3 regions of the Paenibacillus sp. FSL H7-0703 genome follow, and region 1 is predicted to be linked to each of the others. Evidence: predicted binding sites of a transcription regulator. Region 1 holds the regulator's gene; each other region holds the start of a gene.

Region 1 (7,921 bases):
TCCTATTCAGGATCTGGAGGGACATCAGTTTTTTCGTCAGCTTGCGCTAAAAGTGGAAGATTGGACGGAGCTAGCTGCTCCGCGTAGAGAAGATGACCCGAATCCACTGTCAGGTGTTTCCTTTGAGGAGTACATGGATGATGTGCGGGACAATTTGCGTTCATCCTTGAGCCAATATGAGGAGCGCGAGGCGCAGATACAGATGATTGAGGGTGTAAATCAGGCACTGAGTGAAGACAAGCACCTACTGATCGAAGCAGGTACAGGAACAGGGAAGTCCCTCGGCTATTTGCTCCCATCGCTGTATCACAGTGTGAAAAAAGGACAGCGAGTTATGGTAAGTACACATACGATCAACCTGCAGGAGCAATTACGCGAGCGCGACATTCCGATGCTGACTAAGGTGATTCCGTTTCCGTTCCGGGCTGCTATTTTCAAGGGTCGGGGACATTATTTGTGTCTGCGTAAGTTTGAACATAAAATAAACAGAAGAGACTTCGCGACACCGAAGGAAGATTTAATTACAGCTGCTCAGATGATCGTCTGGTTGACGCTAACAGAAACCGGTGATGATGAAGAACTGAATCTGAGCAACCGTGGTGGAGATTTCTGGGAAACGGTGGCGAGTGATTCAGAGTCCTGTCTTGGTCGTTCTTGCCCATGGTTCCGCAAATGCTATTATCATCGTGCACGCCATGAAGCAGGGATAGCGGATGTTGTTATTACGAATCACTCTAAGTTGTTTACAGACGTCAAAGCTAGTCACCAGTTGTTGCCGAGCTATGAACATCTGGTGATTGATGAAGCCCATCACCTGGAGGAAGTAGCTGGTAAGCACCTAGGTATGCATATGAAATATTTCACACTCGTGCATACACTGACGCGACTTTTCAAAGACAGCAAGAATGGACAACTGCCCTCACTTCGTCAACAGTTGGCGAAATCGGGGCACGAGAAGTCGACGGATTGGGCCTCAACCATCGATCAGATGTATCCGCTCGTGTTAGAGGTTAAGGAAACTTGGGACCTGCTAAGCGACAAGCTGTTTGGCATGTTGCCAGAGCGAAGCGATGCGACACCGGGTGAAACAGGACAGTTTTCTTCCCGTCTCAAACCTTCAGCCAAGCCTGCAAAGTGGGATCAGGCGGGGGCTTTGGAAAATCAGTTATATGTAACGATGAGTGAAATTTTGCGCAAGGGCGACAAGCTGATGCTGGACGTCAAGGAAGAACATGACGATTATGCGGCGGATAGCCTTATTACAGATATCACGGGCTTGCTCAAGGATCTGGCGGGGATTCGAGAAAATTTGCGCTTTTTTATGCGACTCGATGATGAAACAACCGTATACTGGCTCGAAGCGAGTGGGCAATTCCGCAGTAAATCATTACAATTTTATGCAGTGCCCGTCGATGTGAGCCGCCAGTTGAAAGAAATGTTTTTTGACAAAAAAAGAAGCATCATTCTGACGTCTGCTACCTTATCGGTAGATAAGTCGTTTCAGTACATGATCGATCAGCTTGGCTTGCAGGAGGCCGCAGATCAAGAGCGGCTGATGACTTCGCAGCTCCCGTCACCCTTTAATTACAGGGATCAGGTGTTGCTGGTCATTCCACGGGATTTCCCAAGCGTGAAGGGCAGTGTAGGAGATGCACACTTTGTAGATATGCTCGTTAGCTCTCTAGGAGCGACTGCTCAGGCGACGCGGGGGAGAATGCTCGTTCTGTTTACTTCCTATCGGATGCTCCGGCAAGTGTATGAGCCGCTCAAAGAGGCCTTAGCATCCAGCGAAATTACTGTGCTGGGACAAGGAGTGGACAGTGGGAGTCGCAGCAAGCTAACCCGCCGTTTTCAGGAAGCCAAAGCTTCTGTATTGCTGGGAACCAGCAGCTTCTGGGAAGGCGTCGATATTCCGGGGAAGGCTCTGACTTGTCTAGCCATTGTTCGCTTGCCATTTCAACCGCCGAATCACCCGTTGCTGGAGGCAAAAAGCGAGCTGCTCCAGCAGCAGAAGAAGAATCCATTTATGAAGCTGTCTGTACCACAAGCGGTCATTCGCTTCAAACAGGGATTTGGTCGGTTGGTTCGTACAGCGAGCGACCACGGGGTCGTTATCGTTTACGATACGCGTGTGATCGAATCCTATTACGGAAAGCACTTTTTGTACTCGTTACCGGGACCAAAAATGGAGCATATGCCATCGGAGCAAATGGTGCCCCGCATCGCCGAATGGCTCCAATCCGCCCCGGAGACCGAGGCATAACGGACGGACACTAAGTATGTTCGTTACAATTAGGGGGAGCAAGTATGAAATCAGATAAAATTTCAGAGGCTGTCGTACGGAGGTTACCCGTATATTTACGTTATCTGAATGCACTTCACAAACGGGAGGTGGCTACGGTCTCTTCTCAAGAGTTGGGACAGAGGCTAGATTTGAACCCGGCCCAAATCCGTAAAGATCTCGCCTATTTTGGAGATTTTGGTCGGAAGGGTATCGGTTATGATGTTTCTTATCTAATTGAGAAAATACGCCATATCCTGAAAATCGATCAGCAAATTAATGTAGTATTGGTCGGAGCGGGTAATCTGGGGCAAGCCCTTTCGAATTATAACGCTTATTTAAAAGACAATATGAAGATTGTAGCGGTATTTGATGCGTTTCCGGATAAGGTAGGGACCAAGATCAATACATTGGTCGTGCAACCGATGGATGAACTGGAAGCGACTGTGAGAGAAAAAAACATTCGAATCGGGATTATTACCGTACCTGATTTTGAAGCACAGCACGTGGCTGACAGGCTTATTGAGAGTGGAATTGGAGCGATCCTGAACTTTGCACCGACTACTCTCAAGGCACCGGCCAACATTCGGATTCATGCCACAGACTTTACAACTGATTTGCTTAGCCTCGCTTATTATTTGGAGGACGGAAAGGAAGAAACACAATATGACAGTGAATAAATGGATGATTAAAAACGGCTCTTTTGCCGTAAATGGACCAGAAGCTGGGGTAATCCATGGTTTTATGATTGTGGAAGATAGCCGCATTACTTACATTGGCGAGACTTTGCCTTCGGGTGAGGAAGAGACGGAAGCGATCGATGGTAAGGGGCTTTTGTTTTTACCTGGTCTGATTAATACTCATGGTCATGCGGCGATGTCTCTGCTGCGTGGGCATGGAGATGACTTGGCACTTCAAGTATGGCTTCAGGAAAAAATGTGGCCTATGGAAGCCAAGTTTACATCTACGGACGTGTACTGGGGTACGTCGTTGTCTGTGCTGGAAATGCTGAAAGGTGGAACAACGACCTTCCTGGACATGTACGATCATATGGATGAGGTGGCTCGTGTGGCTGAAGAGTCAGGTATTCGTGCAAGTCTGATGCGTGGAGCAATTGGACTATGTTCGGAGGAAGAACAGCGAATCAAGCTGGCTGAGGCCGTAACTTTTGCGCGTAACTGGCATGGTAAAGCAGACGGGCGTATTACAACGATGATGTCACCGCATGCGCCATACACCTGTCCACCTGCGTTTATTGAAAAATTCGTACAAGCTGCGCATGATCTGGATTTGCCGCTGCATACGCACATGTCTGAGACGATCGCCGAAGTGGAGCAAAACGTACGTGACTACGGTTTGCGTCCAGTTGCACACTTGGATAAGCTTGGCTTTTTCTCCCGTCCTTCGCTTGTTGCCCATGGCGTTCATTTGAATGACGAAGAAATAGCTTTACTGGCTGAACGTGGTGTAGCGGTTTCGCACAACCCAGGTAGCAACTTGAAGCTGGCAAGTGGTGTAGCAAGAGTGCCTGAATTGCTGCGTGCAGGGGTTACCGTTTCTCTCGGAACGGATGGTCCTGCCAGCAATAATAACCTGGATATGTTCGAGGAAATGCGTCTGGCAGCACTTATTCACAAGGGTGTATCTGGTGACCCTACGGCAGTTCCTGCGAGTGAAGCGCTGCGTCTGGCAACAGAATACGGTGCAAAGTCAATTGGTTTAAAAGAAGTAGGAGCGTTGGCAGCAGGCAACAAGGCTGACTTTATCGCGCTGGATCTGAATCAGGCACATTTCTTGCCGCGTACAGATCTTATTTCCCATGCGGTATACTCAGCAAGCGCCAAAGACGTGGTTCACGTATGGGTAGACGGTCGTCAGGTTGTGAAAAACGGCGAATGCCTGACTATGGACGAGGAACGCATCAAACATGAGGCACAAGCCGCCTTTGAAGGGCTGCTGTCGCGCTAATTCAGGTGTCACATCCCCTTAGAGAGGAAGCACGGGTTTGAAAAATAAGAAAAAGTGGATAGCGGTCGCCATTTTGGCCGTAATACTGATCCTGGTCAGCATTTTCTGGTATTATTCCTATGTTACTCAAGACCAGGTGGCTGAGAAAAATGCCGCTATCATTAAGGCCAAGCAATCAGGTGGTCTGGTTAGCACGACTCAAACATGGAAGTCTGTGTGGGATCAGGTATATTGGGTGGTTCAAGGGAAAAATGCACAGAATGAAAATATAATGGTGTGGGTTCCTTTTCAAAAAGTGGAAGGACAACCTAACGTACCTGCCGCAGATAATAGCGGTGTTCACACTGAGTTGCTGAAGAACGGAGTCGATGAGCAAAAAATGACGGCAATAATTCAACAGCAGCTTCCAGGTGCAAAAATTGTAAGGCTTCAGCCGAGTGTGTTCAATGGCGAATATGTGTGGCAGTTGTTTTACGATGATGGAAGTCATCATTACTACACCTTTTATCGTTTCTCAGATGGGGTAGCGACGGGTGTAAAATATACTTTGCCCAATAACTGAGCTGGTTGAGGATTAGCAGATGTGGAATGAATGACTAGTAAATAATTGAAAGCTCAAGAAAAAGACGTAAATGCGATGGAAATCGTATTTACGTCTTTTAGTCTTGCTATGCCGTAAAATGGGCTGAAAACCAGTGAAGCATCTTTACCTATCCATTTTCTCTCCTAGGGCAAATTCATCTTTATGGCGGGCAGTACGGAGTGGAGGATTTGAATCTGGAGAAGCGGAGCGTTCGCCTTTGCCGCCGGATTTTCTCAGTAAGAATAAAATCGAGAAAAATCGGGTGGCAACAGCGATCGTAAGATCAAATCCTACGCTCAGCGTTTCGCCTCCACCTTAACCAAAGATTTTGCCTCATCACAACTCCTCCACACATTGCCTTCGATATTAGATATACGTTATGATATACTATATTTTATAAGTGATAGACAAAAATGATAGAAAAAAGAATTGCTGATCGCTGTAAGATCATGCAATTTGGTTGTTTGTTGACATTCGTCCCGTTTCTTCTGTGTTTTACATTTTGAGAGGAGGATGTTGTTTGAAATTGCGTGCAGTTCCTATCGTTGTGGCGGCAGTTTTGGCAGCTTTGCTGCTATTTGGGGGATGGTTCATTTACCGTCAGGTTACAATGCAAAGCCCTCTGGAAAAACTGGTTTCTCAATATCCAGGCGTGACAAGCGCTCAAATAGATATTAAACAGGATCAGGTTGTATTGAAACTAGATCTCAAACCGCAGGCGGATGTGGCCGGATTAGTCGATGTGGTTAAGCAAAAAGGGCAAACCATCATTGGCAGCCGTACCATTAAGCTGGATATTGAAGATCGTTCCAATTCAGCACTGAATCAATGGTGGTCTGAGGCCATGTTTCCTGTAGCCGAAGCGATGGAAAATAAAAAGTATACTCAAATTTCATCTACAGTTGAGCAGATGAAAAAGAAAAAGACGGGTATCAAAGCTGATACCGACATGGATTCGAACAATGTCTATATCCGACTCAGCGAAGGTAAAGCGACCAAGTTTATCGTATTGCCACGTCAATCTCAGCAAATGGGGGTATGGCCTAATGCCTAGATGGATCAAGGAAACATTAATCGGCATAGTGCCGGTGACTATTATATTTCTCGTTTTTATTGGGGTGAATATTATCCCTCTTCTAGTTGCTGGCGTGATGCTCAGCGGCTTGTTAATGCTCATGCATGCGCGTGGTGGCTTGGCCGTAGGTGCTGGGCAAGAACGTAAACGCAAAAAAAGTGGTCCGGACAAACTGACTTTTGAGGAAATCGGTGGGCAGGAAAGCGCTAAGCAGGAGCTGCGTGAGGCCCTGGACTTTTTGAATCGACATGATGAAATTTCTAAGTTTGGTATCCGTCCATTAAAAGGTGTTCTGCTCACAGGTCCTCCGGGAACAGGGAAAACACTGATGGCGAAAGCAGCCGCACACTATACTAATTCTGTATTTGTTGCAGCCTCAGGTAGTGAATTTGTTGAAATGTACGTTGGTGTTGGCGCGGGTCGTGTTCGTGAGTTGTTTCGGGAGGCACGTACTCGTGCAGCCAAGGAAAAGAAGGAAAATGCGATTATTTTTATTGACGAGATCGACGTAATTGGTGGTAAACGTGAGGGTGGACAGCAACGAGAATATGATCAGACTTTGAATCAGTTGCTGACAGAAATGGATGGCATTTATTCGGCAGATACACCGCGGATTTTGATCATTGCAGCAACAAACCGTAAAGAAATGCTGGACAGTGCCTTAACGCGTCCAGGGCGTTTTGACCGTCATATTCAAGTGGATTTGCCTGACAAGAAGGGCCGTCTTCATATTCTTAAAATTCATGCCAAAAACAAACCGATTCAGGAAGATGCGAATCTGGACAAAATTGCTGAGGAATCTTACGGGTTTTCCGGCGCACAGCTGGAGAGCGTGATGAATGAAGCGGCAATCTATGCGATGAGACAGGATCAGAAAATGATTGCGCAGAAGCATCTGTCGATGGCAATTGACAAAGTAATGATGGGTGAAAAGACAGATCGAGAATCGACGTTGGAAGAGAAAAAACGTGTAGCGATTCATGAACTGGGACATGCTATTATGGCCGAAATTGTTCGTCCCGGTAGCGTAAGCCAGGTAGCACTTAGCCCACGTGGGAAAGCGCTTGGCTATGTGCGCCACAATCCACAGCAAGAGCATTATTTATACACCAAGCAGTTCCTGGAGGAGCAGATCATGATCTCGCTCGCAGGGGCCACGGCGGAAGAAATGTACTATGGCGGTCGCAGTACCGGCTCAAGTAATGATTTTGAGCAGGCGCTGAACATCGTCCATACGATGATGACTTCCGGTTTGACTTCACTTGGCATTATTAACATGGAAATGGTAACCAAAGAAGAACTTATGCGGGAAAATGGCGAGATTATGGCTGACCTGCATACCCGAACTTTGGAGTTGCTGGAAAAGCATCGTCCTGTGTTCGACAACTCACTTGACATCCTGATGAAGGAAGAAACTCTGTCTGGAGATCAATTTAGATGTCAATTTAGTGAAAATGCTTTATTACCAGCATAATTTTTTATGCTGGTTATTTTTTTTTACTTTTAGTCCGTGCTAAGATATTATTATCTATTGGGACATAAACATGTATTTTTCGACAAAGAAGGATACAATATATGAGAGTGACCAGGAAAGGGTGGAGTAAAGAATCATGCAATTTAAAAAAATCGGCGTCATCGGCGGCGGCACCATGGGACAGGGGATTTCTGAAATGCTCGCGTCCAAAGGAATCGATGTGCTGCTGGTAGAGCAGACACCAGAGAAACTAGACTACGCCTACAATATGATTGAAACGAGTCTGGACAAACAACTGGAAAAGTGGGCAATTACTCAGGCTGAGAAAAAATTGATCTTATCCCGTATTCAAAAAGTAATCCATTTGGCGGAGCTCGGCAGCTGCGATATGGTCATTGAGACTATTACAGAGAATCTGGACGAGAAGAAAGCAGTGTTCCAAGAGCTAGACTATGTGTGTCCAAGCAATATTATTCTTGCAAGTAATACATCCACGCTGAGCCTGACCGAGCTTGCTAGCTCGACCAAGTATCCTGAGCG
Region 2 (7,921 bases), on a different contig from region 1:
ATCATCATGTTAAAATTGGGCTGGAGCTACACGGGGGCTTCTCCGTTCATACACCAGCGACCTTGCTGCGTTTGCGTGAAGTTGCGGGAGAGGTCATTGGTGCTAATCTGGATCCGAGCCATATGTGGTGGCAGGGAATTGACCCAGTGCAGGCGGTTCAAATTTTGGGCCGAGAGGGAGCCATTCACCATTTTCATGCCAAGGATACGACGATTGATCCGATCAATGTAAATAAATATGGACTTACCGATATGCAGGAATATACGAAAATGCTAGATCGTGCTTGGCAGTTCCGAACTGTGGGCTATGGGCATGATGTAAAAACCTGGGCAGATATTATCAGTGCCCTGCGTCTGGTGGGATACGATTATGTAGTGAGTATTGAGCATGAAGATGGTCTGATGTCCGTGGAGGAAGGCTTTACTAAGGCCGTCCACAATCTTCGCCAGGTACTGATTGAAGAACCGCTGAGCGAGATGTGGTGGGTCTAACCTAATAGGGGGAAATGTTGATGATTAACGTCACCATTTGGAATGAATTTTTGAACGAAAAGTTGAATGATGAAGCCAAACAGATATATCCTGATGGGATACACAAAGCGTTGGCTGACGGCCTGGCAGGAGAGGGATTTGCCATTCGAACAGCTACTCTGCGTGATGATGCCGAGCATGGTTTGGGAGAAGATATTCTGAATTCCACAGATGTGCTGCTGTGGTGGGGGCATAAAGCCCACGATCAGGTGAGCGATGAAGTTACGGCGCGTGTTGTCAAGCGAGTGCAGGAAGGAATGGGGTTGATCGTGCTGCACTCAGGCCATTTTTCCAAGCCATTCAAAGCCCTAATGGGCACGAGCTGTGACCTGAAATGGAGGGTAGCAGGTGAACAGGAGATTATTTGGTCGGTGAATCCGTCACATCCCATTGCAGAAGGCATAGATGCCAAAATTTTGTTAAAGCAGGAAGAGATGTATGGCGAGTTCTTTGATATTCCTACGCCGGATGAACTGGTATTTGTTAGTAACTTTGAAGGCGGCGAAGTATTTAGAACCGGATGTACCTTCCGCCGAGGTAGCGGTAAGATATTCTATTTCCGCCCAGGTCATGAGACCTATCCGACTTATTACCAGCCTGATATTTTGAAAGTTATCGCCAACAGCATTCGTTGGACTTCTCCGACAAGTATTAACAAACCAATATATGGTAGGAGTGAACCTGTAAGACCTCTCGGTGGAGTGTTGGTATAATGACAATCATCACATATGGATGAGCTGTATAATGAACAGACTGATAGGCGGAACCTCTTGGGATTCCGCCTTTTTGTATTTAACGATTTAGACATATACCTGCTGTGTTGGTTTGTTGTATAATCAGTTTTGGTCATGGCAACTTTATCGGCGCAGGTATTTAATTTAAGAAGAAAGTGTTTTCTTTCGGGATAAAGTATGCTAAAATGATATATACTAACAAAAGGAAAGCTTTATCAAACCGAAATGCAAAAGAAGGTGAAAAATTTGGAGAGTCAACCGCAATGTGCAAAAATGTGTCCGCGTTTTGAAACCGCCTTTTCATGTTTGGGCAAGCGTTGGAATGGATTAATTATTCAATCCATGATGAGCGGTCCTAAGCGGTTTAAGGATATTTCCAATCTGATTCCCACAATGAGTGACAAAATGTTATCAGAGCGGATGAAAGATTTGGAAAATGAAGGAATTCTTACACGTCATGTATATCCGGAAACTCCTGTCCGCATTGAATACGAGCTAACAACCAAAGGCCGTGCACTTCAGCCGGTTATGGAACAGATTCAATTTTGGGCTGAGGAATGGATTAGATGAGCACCAAACTAAATAAGCGTTTCTCATAGCAAAACAGCCTTTTCCTAGGAAAAAGGCTGTTTTTTTATTTTGTGTATAGGACTACTTATCCATATCACAGAAATGATGTGCATAGGTAGCACGGCTAATAGCCTTTGACGCGCCCTGCAACTGAGAATAATGCTGCTGTTGTACGGCGGGGCACACGGGTTTGAATATCCAGCGCGGCCGAACGGAATGTACCCAGACAGGAATGGCAAAGTCTTCCTGCATAAATAGGGGAACGGCAGGACTCACAAGGATAATCGAGCTGACTGTATGTGGAGGGAAACTTGCCTGCTCTTACCCAGTCTGTGAGTAATTCTATAGGTGTGCCGGTTACATCACTGAGCTGGCGGGTATGAGTAGAAGGATGCTTCCATAGATAGTTAGAACAGCGGTCTAAGAATATATTTTCTTCCTGAATACAAGTACTACACAGGTTTCTAAGGTTCTGACGAAAAACGGAACCACATTTTGGGCAATTAGAATTATGCATCTCCATAGAAACCAGTCCTTTGTATCGAAGTATAGTGAAATTTTGAAATTTATTAGTTACATATTACTATGACCTTATACCTATATCAATCTTTATTTATGGAATCACTGATCTAAGTGTATGTTGGAGTCTGTGTTGACATAACTCTGTTACTTATGTACTATTACTTACATAAAGTTACTTAATGAATAAAATAAATTATTGATGACAAGGGGATATTTATATGATGCCATCTTTATTTTTGGCCCACGGCTCACCGATGCTTGCTATTGAACAGACAGACTATACTTCATTTTTAGAGCAACTGGGGAAAAGCATTCGTCCTAAAGCGGTTGTTATCTTTACTGCTCATTGGGAAGCGCAAACGTTAACGATCAGTTCGATGGATGACGTGTACGATACCATTTATGATTTTGGTGGTTTCCCACCGGAACTGTACGCGGTGAAATATCCAGCACATGGTTCTGTCGAACTGGCCAATAAGTTGGAAAAATTATATGAACAAAAGGGTATTGACGTACAAACTGATCGGGTGAGGGGACTGGATCATGGATCCTGGACATTGTTGCATCGTATGTATCCTGAGGCAGACATTCCGATAGTTCAGATCTCTGTAAATCCATATCTCTCGCCCAAAGCACAATATGTCATTGGTGAAGTGCTACGTGGACTGGGAGAACAGGATATTCTGGTCATTGGCAGTGGAGTGACTGTTCATAATCTGCGTATCGTCAAATGGGGGGAAACGAAAACAGAACCTTGGGCTATAGATTTTGATAATTGGATTATTGAAAAAGTGCAAAGTAGAGATATAGAGGCTTTGGATCACTATGAAAGTGAAGCACCGTATGCTCGTCAGGCCGTACCAAGAGCAGAGCACTTTGTACCGTTGTTTATTGCGATGGGGAGTGGAAATCCTGCAAACAAAGCCAAGGTCATCCATAGAAGCTATGAGATGGGGAATTTAAGTTATCTATGCTTACAGTTTTAGAAAGTTTGTTGCCAGAAGAAGGACTATTGTTAAAATGCTTCGCTACTGCTCCTGTATAAGTAGGGGAGTGGAAATAAATTAGGGAGTGTTATAAGCTATAATGGCTTATAACACTCCCTTTTACATAAAAAACAATTTATTATATCCGGCAAATCTCACGAGGGCACAATTCACAATGACATACGCCTTGCAGCATTTCCAAATCCTTGACAACAATCATGCCATTATCGTATTCTACTGCATTTTTCTTACGTAGATCACTAAGCATCCGGTTTACGCTTTCCCGGGTCGCACCGATCATATTAGATAAGTCAGTATGAGTAATTTTCTTATGAATCAGGATATGTTCGCCGTGAGGCTCACCATAGGTATTGCATAGACGGATGAGTGTCGAACATAAAGCGCCTGGCTTGCCGTACATCATCAAATCGCGGAACTTAGTCTGAGTAATGCGGTGATGCGAACCCATCCATTTCATAAAATCAATCGCAAAATCACAATGTTGGCAAATAAGCAGCTCCAGATCTGTATGATCGATTACGCCAATATCACTGTCTTCCAGAACCTCAGCAGAAAAGGAATGCTTGGTGCCGAAAAATGGATCAGCTTGACCAACAAGATCGCCGCTTTGATACATATATAGAATAAGTTCCTTACCCTCATCCGTTGTTTTGGTTACTTTCACGCGTCCGCGCTTAATATAAAACAGCTTATCCGCTGTATCTCCTTCCCAGAACAGATGCGAGCTTTCTGGCATAACTCGATCTTTCATCATCACTTGCAATCGGTTGAAGCTGGCCTCCGAGAAGCAACAGGTGTTGCCGCGGGCTTCCATTACATTTGTAGGGTTTCTCATCGTCCATTTCCCCTTTGTATCCTATGTTTTTTATCTGCAACTTGATCAATTCAAATTCATTATATACCTGTGCAATGAGTTTTTGGGGCAAGAAGAGGGGGTAAAAGTGGCAGAATTCCAAACTTTGTGATTTAATTCACTTCATAAAATAAAATTTTAAATAGATTGTGAAAAAAATCACAATATATCTTGAAAAGCTGTGTTACGATCAGTGCGTGAACAAGAGATAGTACACGAGATAACAGGAGGATGAGGGAAATGGCTGTTAAAAACGAGGTTATCCAAAAAGAGCAAAGCGCAGAGCAGTATATTCAAACGCTGATTGACCGGGGAAACCGGGCACAGCAAGCTTTCATGAGTATGAATCAGGAACAGATTGACGAAATCGTACAAGCTATGGCACTTGCAGGGATGGATAAACACATGTACCTGGCGAAGATGGCTGTTGAAGAAACAGGACGCGGTGTGTACGAGGACAAAATCACCAAAAACATGTTTGCAACAGAATATGTCTATCATAGTATCAAAAATGAAAAAACCGTCGGTGTCATTGAGGACAATGATTTTGAGAGTTTTCAAAAGATAGCAGAGCCAGTCGGAATTATCATGGGGATCACTCCAGTGACAAACCCGACTTCGACTACGATGTTCAAAGCGTTGATTGCCATTAAAACACGTAACCCAATCATTTTCGGTTTCCATCCATCTGCTCAATCGTGTAGTGCGGAAGCAGCCCGCGTCTTGCTCGAAGCAGCTGTTAAACATGGTGCTCCAGCTGATTGTATTCAATGGATTGAAGCACCTTCGATGGATAAGACCAATGTACTGATGAACCACCCTGATGTGGCGCTGATTCTGGCAACTGGTGGATCAGGCATGGTTAAGGCGGCATATAGCTGCGGTAAACCTGCTCTGGGTGTAGGCCCAGGTAACGTGCCTTGCTTTATTGAAAAAACAGCAGACATCAAGCAGGCTGTGAACGATCTCATCCTCTCTAAATCTTTCGACAACGGTATGATTTGTGCTTCCGAGCAAGCGGTTATTATCGAAGAGCCAATCTTCGAACAAGTGAAAAAATTGATGATCGCTAACGGCTGCTATTTTGTAAATAAAGAAGAAGCAGCTAAGCTCACTCAAGGAGCTATGAATGTCGAGAAATGTGCAGTGAACCCAGCTATCGTCGGGCAGTCTGCTGTGAAAATTGCTGAAATGAGTGGTATCACAGTACCAGCAGGAACTAAAATTTTGGTCGCTGAGATTGAAGGGGTAGGAACAAAATTCCCATTGTCTGCGGAAAAATTGAGTCCTGTATTGGCTTGCTATAAAGTAAAAAATGCAGAACAAGGTATTCAACGCGCTGCTGAAGTCGTGGAATTCGGGGGCATGGGCCACTCGTCCGCTATTCATTCGAACGATGAGGACGTTATCGCTCGCTTCGCAAACCGTCTGCAAACAGGACGTATCATTGTAAATGCACCTTCCACACATGGTGCGATTGGCGACATTTACAACACCAACCTTCCTTCGTTGACACTCGGTTGCGGTTCGTACGGTCGTAACTCGACTTCGTCGAACGTATCGGCAGTCAATTTGATTAATGTGAAAAGGGTGGCGAAACGGACGGTGAATATGCAATGGTTCAAAGTACCTTCCAAAATCTATTTTGAGAAAAATTCGACACAGTATCTTGCTAAAATGCCTGATATCACACGTGTAGCCATTATCACGGACCCTATGATGGTACAACTGGGATATGTAGATCGTGTTATTCATTATCTGCATCAACGCCAAACACCAGTAGCTATCGAAGTGTTCTCTGAAGTAGAGCCAGATCCATCGACAGTTACGGTAGAACGTGGTACTGAAATGATGAGACGTTTCCAACCGGATTGCATCATCGCACTGGGCGGCGGTTCGCCAATGGATGCGGCTAAAGGCATGTGGATGTTCTATGAATATCCAGATACTGATTTCAATAACTTAAAACAAAAATTCATGGATATCCGTAAACGGATTTACAAGTACCCACGTTTGGGTCAAAAAGCACAATTTGTAGCTATCCCTACAACCTCGGGTACAGGGTCCGAAGTTACATCGTTCGCAGTAATTACGGACAAAAACCTGGGCAACACGAAGTACCCGCTGGCTGACTATGAGTTGACTCCTGATGTGGCAATTATTGACCCAGTGTTTGTATATTCGCTGCCTAAAACAGCTGTAGCGGACACAGGTATGGACGTTCTGACACATGCTATCGAGGCTTACGTGTCCGTAATGGCTAATGACTACACAGACGGTCTGGCGATTAAAGCCATTCAATTGGTATTCCAATACCTGGAACAATCGGCTCTGACCGGTGATAAGCTGGCTCGTGAAAAAATGCATAATGCTTCCACACTTGCTGGTATGGCGTTTGCTAATGCATTCTTGGGCATTAACCACAGTCTTGCACATAAATGGGGTGGACAATACCACACAGCGCATGGCCGCACGAATGCCATTTTGATGCCGCACGTCATTCGCTATAATGCGAAAAAACCGACAAAATTTGCTTCGTTCCCTAAATATTCGCACTTTGTTGCGGATGAGCGTTATGCAGAAATTGCGCGCATACTGGGACTGCCTGCACGTACCACCGAAGAAGGGGTTAACAGCTTGATCGAAGCGATCCGTAAGATGAACAAAACACTTGGTATCGAGGAATCGTTCCAACAAATCGGTTTCGATGCGAAGGATTTCGAATCACGTGTAGACTATCTGGCTGACCGCGCTTTTGAAGATCAATGTACAACTGCGAATCCGAAGTTGCCGCTGGTTACTGAGTTGGCTGATGTCTATCGCAATGCCTTCTACGGACGTTTTGACCAATAATATAATAGGTACGAAGAGGCTTGTGAAAAAGCATTTTCTCGTTCAATACCGATGCAGGCTCTCTATATAGAGGGCCTGTTGGTTTGGGAAGGGAGGTGAACGGCAAGGCTAAGGATATAGGCGTGAAGCTAGGGAAAATAAAGTGATAAAAATCACTCATATTGTGATTTTTATCACATACTACACTCTATCATTATTCTACAATAAGGGTGTAAGAAAGGTCCCGACACTGAGCGTAAGGCATCGGTGAACAGGCCGGGCTCAAGAAATAGCTTTATCGTGAAAAAAATCACAAGTCCGGAAGACCAAACAATTTGGAGGGATTTACATGTCGGTGATTGAGAGAGAATTACAAGAGCAACAATCTGGCTGGAGAGGTTTTAAAAAAGGCAAATGGACTAAAGAAGTTAACGTCAACGATTTTATTGAAACTAATATCTTACCTTATGTTGGCAATGAAGAATTTTTGGTTGGTCCTACCGCCAACACAACTGCATTGTGGGATATTGTATCCGATCTTACCAAAAAAGAGTTGGCAAACGGCGGCGTGCTTGATGTAGACGTGAATACGCCATCCACTATTATTTCACATAAACCGGGTTATCTAGACCGGGATAAAGAGCAAATTGTCGGTGTACAAACAGATGCTCCATTCAAACGCTCTTTGCAGCCGTTTGGTGGAATTCGGATGATGATCGACGCTTGTAAAGCCTATGGGTTTGAAGTACCAGAAAGTATCATTGATATTTTCACTCATATTCGTAAAACTCACAACCAAGGTGTATTTGATGCTTATACAGATGAAATGAGAGCAGCCCGTAAAGCTGGTATCATTACTGGTCTGCCTGATGC
Region 3 (7,921 bases), on a different contig from region 1:
CCATGCAGCCCGGTATGCTCAGCATATGATTGCGATCAAAAAAGGGAAAGCTGAGGCGGTAGGAACTCCAACTGAGGTTATGTCCCCTGATGTGCTGCGTGAGGTGTTCGGGATCGAGGCGGATATTGTAACAGATCCTCGTACGGGTGTACCGCTCTGTCTTCCGTATGCTTTGGCTGGACAGCCTGCGGTAAGCCAAGCAGTAAAAGAAATGAATATGGAAGATAAGCAACCTGTGGGTTCTGTTGCTGAGCGACGTGATGCTAGAGCACAAGTAGCGGCAAGAGGTTAAAGAGGACATACCATGAGACCACTGGATTACGATCAACTTGAGCAACTAGCGAAAATAGTGAGGGTCACGCCGGAGGATGCAGTATATTCCGGGCCAGTGGCCGAATGGCTTGAACCAGAGAAGAGCCGCTCTGTGATGGAGTATTACGGCGATCTTCTACGTGCTGAAGACGATTTAACCGCAGCCGTTTATTTTGTGAACCAGTTGCGTGGTCTCGTGTTTGCACAGCATTTTATGGTGTCACTGTGTGAACGCCGTTTGGATCTGTCCGTATCTAATCTCAGATTTCATATTTGTTATGAAGGTCAATATCCCTCTATTAGCCTCCAGGTCATCGACCTAACAGAGCTGGACAATATGCGGAACAATGGGGATGACCATTCTTCCAAACAGGCTCAGCAAGTGTTACGTGACTTTTACAGTTTGCAGATGCGGCCCATATTGGAGGCAATAGCTGCAGTGGGGAGCGCATCTATTGGGCAAATGTGGGGACAGTTTCCGTTGACATTGCTGTATTTTAAGGATAGAGTACAGCCATCGTTGACTGATCCTCAGGATGTGGAGCGCTTTGAACAAGATTATATTTATGTGACACGTGAGCTGAAGGGAGAGGTATTCGGGCGTAAAAGAAATCCGTTTACGGTTCGTCTCATTGAATTGGACAATCCTTACCGCCCCGGTGAAAATACCTACATGAAACCGTCCTGTTGCCAATATTACAAGACAGGTGGAGGCCAGCGGTATTGTTATGCTTGCCCAAAAATGTCCGCTTCCGAACGCGGAGAACGCAGACTCGAAGTGATGGCATCACGGTAAAGTATCTGCGGATGTTGGCATGTCCGTCACGTTTTGGTTAAAATAGGTTATGTAACCTAAACCAAGCGACACGAAGGAGGATGCTGTATGTCTGTCTATTCACATAATGCCGTAACACCAGCGAATCAGGAGGTTTCTCTGGATACTTACACCGGTAAGGTGCTGGTTATTGCGAATACCGCCAGTAAATGTGGACTTACTCCGCAATATGGGGATTTGCAAAAGCTTTATGACGAATATAAGGATCGAGGATTAGTTGTATTAGGCTTTCCTTGCAACCAATTTGGCGGTCAGGAGCCGGGCAGCAGCGAGGAAGCGGCTGAATTTTGCCAACTGAATTACGGGGTTAGTTTCCCGGTATTCGCCAAAGTGGACGTCAACGGACCGGATACAGCGCCTCTGTTTGAATATTTGAAAAAGCAACAGCCTGGGGAACAGGAAGATGGGACAATTCAGTGGAATTTCACGAAATTCATTGTGAATCGTGAAGGTGTACCTGTGGGTCGTTTTGAACCGAAGGAGTCACCAGAAGCGATGAAAGCAGCCATTGAGCAATTGCTATAGTAGCTTTGCCTTAACTCCAAAGTATATGTTTAAAAAGGTCTGATTTCCTGCGTGTCTCCGGGAAACAGACCTTTTTTTTGTTCTCTACATGTGCATTTATTTAAGGGTGGTCGCATCATGTGAAAGTCGACTCCAAGGGCATAATCAGAGGGCTTACAGGGAAAACTGAATGAAGCAAAAAAATATTTCAGCAAACAGTTGATTTTGTATATCCTTTCTTTTTTAAATGTGGACAAATTGTGAATATCACGAAAAGCTATTGTAATGTGAAAAATATCACACTATAATAAGCGCATGAAGTGAAATAAATCACAAACGCAAACGAGCTGGTTACGTGAAACTATTCACAATTATTATACATTTTATGCCCACACACCAAGGAGGAATTTAACATGAAAGTAGCAGTTATCGGATGTACACACGCAGGCACGGCAGCTATCGTCAACACAGCTAAATGTTATCCAGATGCAGAAATTACCGTTTACGAGCGTAATGATAATATTTCATTTTTATCTTGTGGTATTGCGCTGTATGTAGGTGGTGTCGTCAAAGATCCACACGGCCTGTTTTATTCGTCTCCAGATCAACTGTCTGACTTGGGTGTAGTGACCAAGATGCTTCATGAGGTAACGAGTGTGGATACGGCAGGCAAGACGCTGCATGCACGTAATCTCCAAACAGGTGAAGAATTTACAGACACATTTGATAAATTAATTGTGACCACAGGATCATGGCCCATTATTCCAAAGCTGGAGGGCATTGAACTTGATCATATTTTGCTCTGTAAAAACTATAATCATTCCAATGATATCATTGAGAAAGCTCAGCACGTACAGAACATTACAGTCGTCGGGGCTGGATACATTGGTGTTGAACTGGTAGAAGCTTTTCAAATGAACGGTAAAAACGTAACGCTGATCGACAGTGCTGATCGTATATTGAATAAGTATTTGGACCATGAGTATACAGACCGGATTGAAAGTTCCCTGAAGGAACATGGCATTAAGCTGGTACTTGGCGAGACGGTGAGTCGTTTTGAGGGTACGAACGGTAAGGTGAGTAAAGTCGTGACCTCTAAAGGAGAATATGAGACAGAGCTTGTTATTCTCTGCATTGGTTTCCGACCTCAAACGGATCTGCTCAAAGGTCAGGTAGATATGTTGCCTAACGGTGCGATCATTGTGGATAACTATATGCAAAGTAGCTGCCCGGACGTGTTTGCAGCAGGTGATAGTTGTGCAATCCGCTATAATCCGACAGGTAAAACGGCTTATATCCCTTTGGCAACCAACGCAGTTCGTATGGGTACGCTGGTAGCACGTAATCTGGTACAACCAACGATTGCCTACATGGGAACCCAAGGAACTTCGGGTATCAAAATTTACGAAGACAATATCGCAGGAACAGGCTTGACGGAAGCGGCGGCAACGGACGAAGGCATGACTGTAGAAGCTGTAACCATTGAGGACAGCTACCGGCCTGAATTTATGCCAACCTCCGAAAAGGTATTACTGAAAGTGGTATATGAGCAGGAGACACGAAGAATTTTGGGGGCTCAAATTATGTCGAAGGTGGATTTGACGCAATCCATTAACACGCTATCCGTAGCCATTCAAAATCATATGACCATTGACCAGTTGGCCTTTGTCGATTTCTTCTTCCAGCCGCATTATAACAAGCCTTGGAATTTCCTGAACGCAGCAGGTTTACAAGCATTGCCTACAATATCCGAACGGAACCCAGTTACTGTATAATTCGGTTTGTCTGTGACATTGTTCATAAGTTTGTCAACAATCTGAGGCGTACGGACGAATCCTTATAGTACAATATAGAGTAGCATAAGGATCAGGGGGGAAGTAGCTTATGGGTTTGTTTTATATCCTTTTTCTTGTAGTCGTGGCGCTGGTAGGCCTCGGTGGAGTTATTTGGTTCTTGAGAGCAGTTGAAAAGGAAGAATACAATTAAATGTAAAGCGCGTAGTAGCGCAGTAGATGTAATAATACAGAAAGACAGTCCTTTTTCCAAGGGCTGTTTTTTTATAGTTGAGAAAGTGATTTTTTTCACAAACATAATCACTGATTTTAAATAAAATATGAAAGAAGAATATTTTAGTGAAAAGATATTAAAGGAGCGGGGACATATGGCGAGCTATAAACCGGGGCAAATTGCTGAAAAGACGGTGGAAACAGGAGTGGCCAAGGCGAACAACCCGTGGACTGTGGCGGTGGTACTGGGATTTTTGGCAGGTGCATTTATTGCACTCGGGTTTTTGCTGGATATACGTGTTATTGCAAGCGCGCCTAAAGAATGGGGAAGCATTGCCACCTTTATTGGAGCTGCGGTGTTCCCCGTAGGTTTGGTATTAGTTTTGATCGCCGGCGGAGAATTGCTGACCGGCAATATGATGGCGGTCCCTTTGGCGAGATGGGCAGGACGGATTAAGACAGGAGCCATGCTTCGTAATTTGGCGATTATTACGCTCAGTAATTTTGCAGGTGCGTTATTCGTTGCATTTTTCTTTGGGCATGTGCTGGGTTTGACAGAAACGGGCCCTTACCTGGACAAAGTGGTGGATATGGCAGGACATAAGCTACATGAAAGCTTTTTGCAGTCTTTTATATCGGGTATAGGATGTAACTGGCTCGTAGCACTGGCTGTATGGCTGGCATATAGCACAGACTCTATCGGTGGCAAAATTATGGGGATTTGGTTCCCGACAATGGCCTTTGTCGCTATTGGATTTCAGCACGTTGTTGCCAATATGTTTCTCATTCCGGCGGCTATTTTTGCAGGCCACTTTTCGTGGGCAGATTATGTTATGAACTTCATTCCGGTCTGGCTGGGGAATTTGGTAGGAGGTAGCCTGTTTGTGGCTGGAGCCTACTGGTTGGCCTATTTGAAAAAGCCTCAAACCAACGCACTTCCAGCGAATGAATCTCCAACTACTTCTTCGGTTGCACATCAAATCCGTTGAGTGGTCCTGCTTAATTACGGTACTTTAAACAGCAATGAACAAAGCAAATCCGCCATGACAGGCCCGGGGGAACGAAACCTGTCATGGCGGATTTTTTTGGGAGTGGTCCATGATTTGGCATGGAGGATGAGTGTGCTCTCGTCCATGATGCCTTGATCTTTTTTTACCCTCGGTAAGATATGATGAAACAGGATGTTGAAAAAAATTATGATTCTAAAAAAATCCGTTTTGCTCTATGCAGCAGACGGATTTTTTTAATATTTTGGAGAGCGGCTGTGTGGGAAAATCCTTCTCTTGCCATAGGCCAAAGCTGTGGATATGATAAGATCAGTGTAATTTTTGGAAACGGTAACGGAAAGGAGCATCAACACTATGGATCATCGTAATAGCGCGCCTCCTGAGGCCACGCCTCAACAAGACTTACAAATGGGGCAGCGGATGACGGAGCAGCAGGACGGTATCTTTCCAGCTGTATGCCCGTTAGATTGCCCGGATACGTGTGGGCTCCTGCTTCACAAGGAAAATGGAAAGATAGTCAAGGTGACTGGGAACCCGGATCATCCTATTACCAAAGGGGCTATTTGTAACAAAGTTCGCAATATGACGGAGCGGGTATATGATCCTGATCGGGTGCTCTATCCGTTGAAACGTATAGGCCCCAAAGGAGAAGGGAAATTTGAACGTATTAGCTGGGAGGAGGCAGTCGATACCATTACAGGTCGGTTCAAGGAGCTGATACGTATGGACGGACCGGAATCTATTCTCCCCTACAGCTTTTATGGCAATATGGGCGTATTGAGTGTGGATGGAATGGACCGCAGATTTTTTAATGCGCTGGGTTCAAGCCAACTGGATCAGACGATATGTAGCGTGGCAGGGAATGAAGGCTGGGCGTCCGTTATGGGTTTTAAGGGCGGCACCAGCCCGGAGGACACAGAGGATGCAGACCTCATTATTGTGTGGGGCGGAAATGTCATCAGCACCAACATGCATCAGGTAGTATTGGCTGAGAAAGCACGTAAAAAAGGTGCTAAGGTAGTTGTTATTGACGTTCATCGCAACCGGACGGCGCAATGGGCGGATTGGTTCATTCCGTTATATCCGGGGACGGATACGGCGCTCGCGCTGGGTGTTATGAATGTGCTGTTCGATCAGGGACTGACGGACGACGAATTTTTACGTCGCTACACGGTAGGTCATGAGGAACTGCGCGAGCATGTTAAGTCGTATACACCAGAGCGGGTTTCGCGGATTACTGGCGTGCCGGAAGCGGATATTATCCGTTTGGCGGAAATGTACGGAACTGCGCGAGCAGCGTATATCAATATCGGTAATGGGCTTCAGCATCATGATAATGGCGGTATGAACGTACGCGCGGTTACATGCTTGCCCGCGCTCACTGGACAATGGCTGAAGCACGGTGGGGGAGCGTCGCGCTCCAATGGCGCTTACGCCAAAATTAACGGTGCCCATCTGGCGCGTCCTGATCTGCGACAGAACCCGGATGCCCGGGTGATCAACATGAACCGGATCGGAGAAGCGCTGCTACAGAAGGAACAGCCGATTAAGGCGTTATTTGTATACTGCAGTAACCCGGTAGTTGTAGCTCCCGATTCGGAACGGGTGACTAAAGGATTTGAACGAGAGGATTTGTTCACAGTCGTACATGACCTGTTTCTTACGGATACGGCCCGTTATGCCGATATTGTGCTGCCTGCAGCGTCTTCCTTTGAAGGTACAGACCTATATAAATCCTACTGGCATCACTATGTCCAGATGCAGGAACCCGTCATTGCTCCACTCGGGGAAAGCAAAAGCAATTATGAGCTGTTTAGCCTGCTCGGACGGGCTATGGGCTTTGACGAAGCTGCCTTTACGGAAAGTGAAGAGGACATGATCGTGGGCGCGCTTGATAATCCAACGAACCCTTATCTCAACGGTGTAACTTTGGGAGCCTTGAAAAAATCACCTTTTGTAAAGCTCGATATGACGCCAAAGGCTACTTATTTGGATCGTTTAACCACGCCTTCAGGCAAGATTGAGTTGTATTCGGAAAAAATGAAACAAGCAGGTCTGCCCGCGATGCCTTCTTATGTGCCGCTGATTGAAGGGTACGACGGAGAGCATCGACCGCAAGCGGACGAGCGGTATCCATTAATGTTTATTTCACCGCCAAACCATAATTTTCTGAATTCTACTTTCGCTAACTTGCCCAAGCATCAGCGACTGGAGCGGGAGCCCTTGCTACAAATTCACCCGGAGGATGCTCAAACAAGGGACATCGCGGATGGGGACCCGGTTACCGTATGGAATGATCGGGGGACGTATGAGCTGAAAGCCAAAGTCACCGATCTGATGCTGCCCGGTACAGTGATTAGCCAGGGATTATGGTGGGAAGGCAAAGGACGCAGACAGCGTGCCAATGTGTTAACCTCTGATCGGCTGTCGGATATGGGACAGGGGGCTACTTTCTTCTCAACGGTGGTGAATGTGAAGCGCCAATGAGATAATGCCTTTTATGGCGTCAGATGCAAAAGGAGAAACAAAAGATATGAAATGGTTGGAGTCTTATCCGAAAGAAGTGAAAGTGTTTCTCGTTGCTAGTCTGATTAATTCCGCTGGAAGTTCCCTGATGTGGCCGTTGGTTAGCATGTATGTGTTTGACGAGCTAAACCGTAGTATGGGAGATGCAGGGATTGCGATTTTAGTGCAATCTCTGGGCGGAATTTTTGGTCAAGTGCTGGGCGGAGCCCTCTATCACCGTATTGGAGCCAAGAAACTGATTGTTGGCTCACTCGCGATGAACGCGCTGGGACTTCTCGCGCTTCCATTTACCAGTGGCCATTGGGTAGCGTTTGTCATCATGATGGGCTTTATCGGCTTTTTTAATGTCGTATCTGTGCCGGCGATTCAGGCCTTTGTAGGTTTTCGTTTCGCTGACCGTCGTGGTGAGCTGTTTAATATTATTTATGTCGCTAACAATATTGGGGTTGCAGTGGGTACGGGATTGAGTGGCGTTCTGGCTGACCTTTCCTATCAGCTCAGCTTTGTGATGAATGGGGTGACTTCTGCGGTATTTGCCGGATTCTTCTGGTCTTATCTCAGTAGGGTGGATCGGGAAGAGGGAGAAGTGCAGCTCAGTAAGTCCGTGAAAAAAAGAGAGGAAATACCAGCTCGATTGCTGTTTCGTGATACCAGACTGTATCTCTTTGTGGGGTTAGGTTCGCTTTTTTTATGGTTCGGGAATTCGATCTGGAATACAGGAGTGTCTCCCC

What was found. The regulator Rex, encoded in region 1, represses fermentation and respiration genes when NADH is low (regulators of the CRP and FNR family bind a similar motif). The targets are predictions, from matches to a motif close to TTGTGAAATATTTCACAA.
Region 2: the regulator Rex is predicted to act here: its motif matches at 4,364-4,381, upstream of adhE (bifunctional acetaldehyde-CoA/alcohol dehydrogenase).
Region 3: the regulator Rex is predicted to act here: its motif matches at 3,721-3,738, upstream of MHB46_RS16465 (formate/nitrite transporter family protein).

The regions. Positions count from the first base shown of each region.
Region 1 is NZ_JBBOPF010000003.1:38,326-46,246, reverse strand. Features, by position in the region: gene dinG (ATP-dependent DNA helicase DinG) at 1-2,263, shown strand, start outside; gene MHB46_RS25535 (redox-sensing transcriptional repressor Rex) at 2,308-2,961, shown strand; gene MHB46_RS25530 (amidohydrolase) at 2,948-4,249, shown strand; gene MHB46_RS25525 (cell wall elongation regulator TseB-like domain-containing protein) at 4,287-4,811, shown strand; gene MHB46_RS25520 (hypothetical protein) at 5,353-5,886, shown strand; gene MHB46_RS25515 (AAA family ATPase) at 5,879-7,381, shown strand; gene MHB46_RS25510 (3-hydroxyacyl-CoA dehydrogenase family protein) at 7,518-7,921, shown strand, end outside.
Region 2 is NZ_JBBOPF010000002.1:42,074-49,994, reverse strand. Features, by position in the region: gene MHB46_RS24625 (sugar phosphate isomerase/epimerase family protein) at 1-491, shown strand, start outside; gene MHB46_RS24620 (ThuA domain-containing protein) at 512-1,243, shown strand; gene MHB46_RS24615 (winged helix-turn-helix transcriptional regulator) at 1,490-1,834, shown strand; gene MHB46_RS24610 (DODA-type extradiol aromatic ring-opening family dioxygenase) at 2,575-3,342, shown strand; gene MHB46_RS24605 (Crp/Fnr family transcriptional regulator) at 3,482-4,198, opposite strand; gene adhE (bifunctional acetaldehyde-CoA/alcohol dehydrogenase) at 4,457-7,069, shown strand; gene pflB (formate C-acetyltransferase) at 7,398-7,921, shown strand, end outside.
Region 3 is NZ_JBBOPF010000001.1:3,712,120-3,720,040, forward strand. Features, by position in the region: gene MHB46_RS16445 (ABC transporter ATP-binding protein) at 1-292, shown strand, start outside; gene MHB46_RS16450 (hypothetical protein) at 305-1,108, shown strand; gene MHB46_RS16455 (glutathione peroxidase) at 1,196-1,672, shown strand; gene MHB46_RS16460 (FAD-dependent oxidoreductase) at 2,065-3,426, shown strand; gene MHB46_RS16465 (formate/nitrite transporter family protein) at 3,813-4,646, shown strand; gene MHB46_RS16470 (molybdopterin-containing oxidoreductase family protein) at 5,019-7,151, shown strand; gene MHB46_RS16475 (MFS transporter) at 7,198-7,921, shown strand, end outside.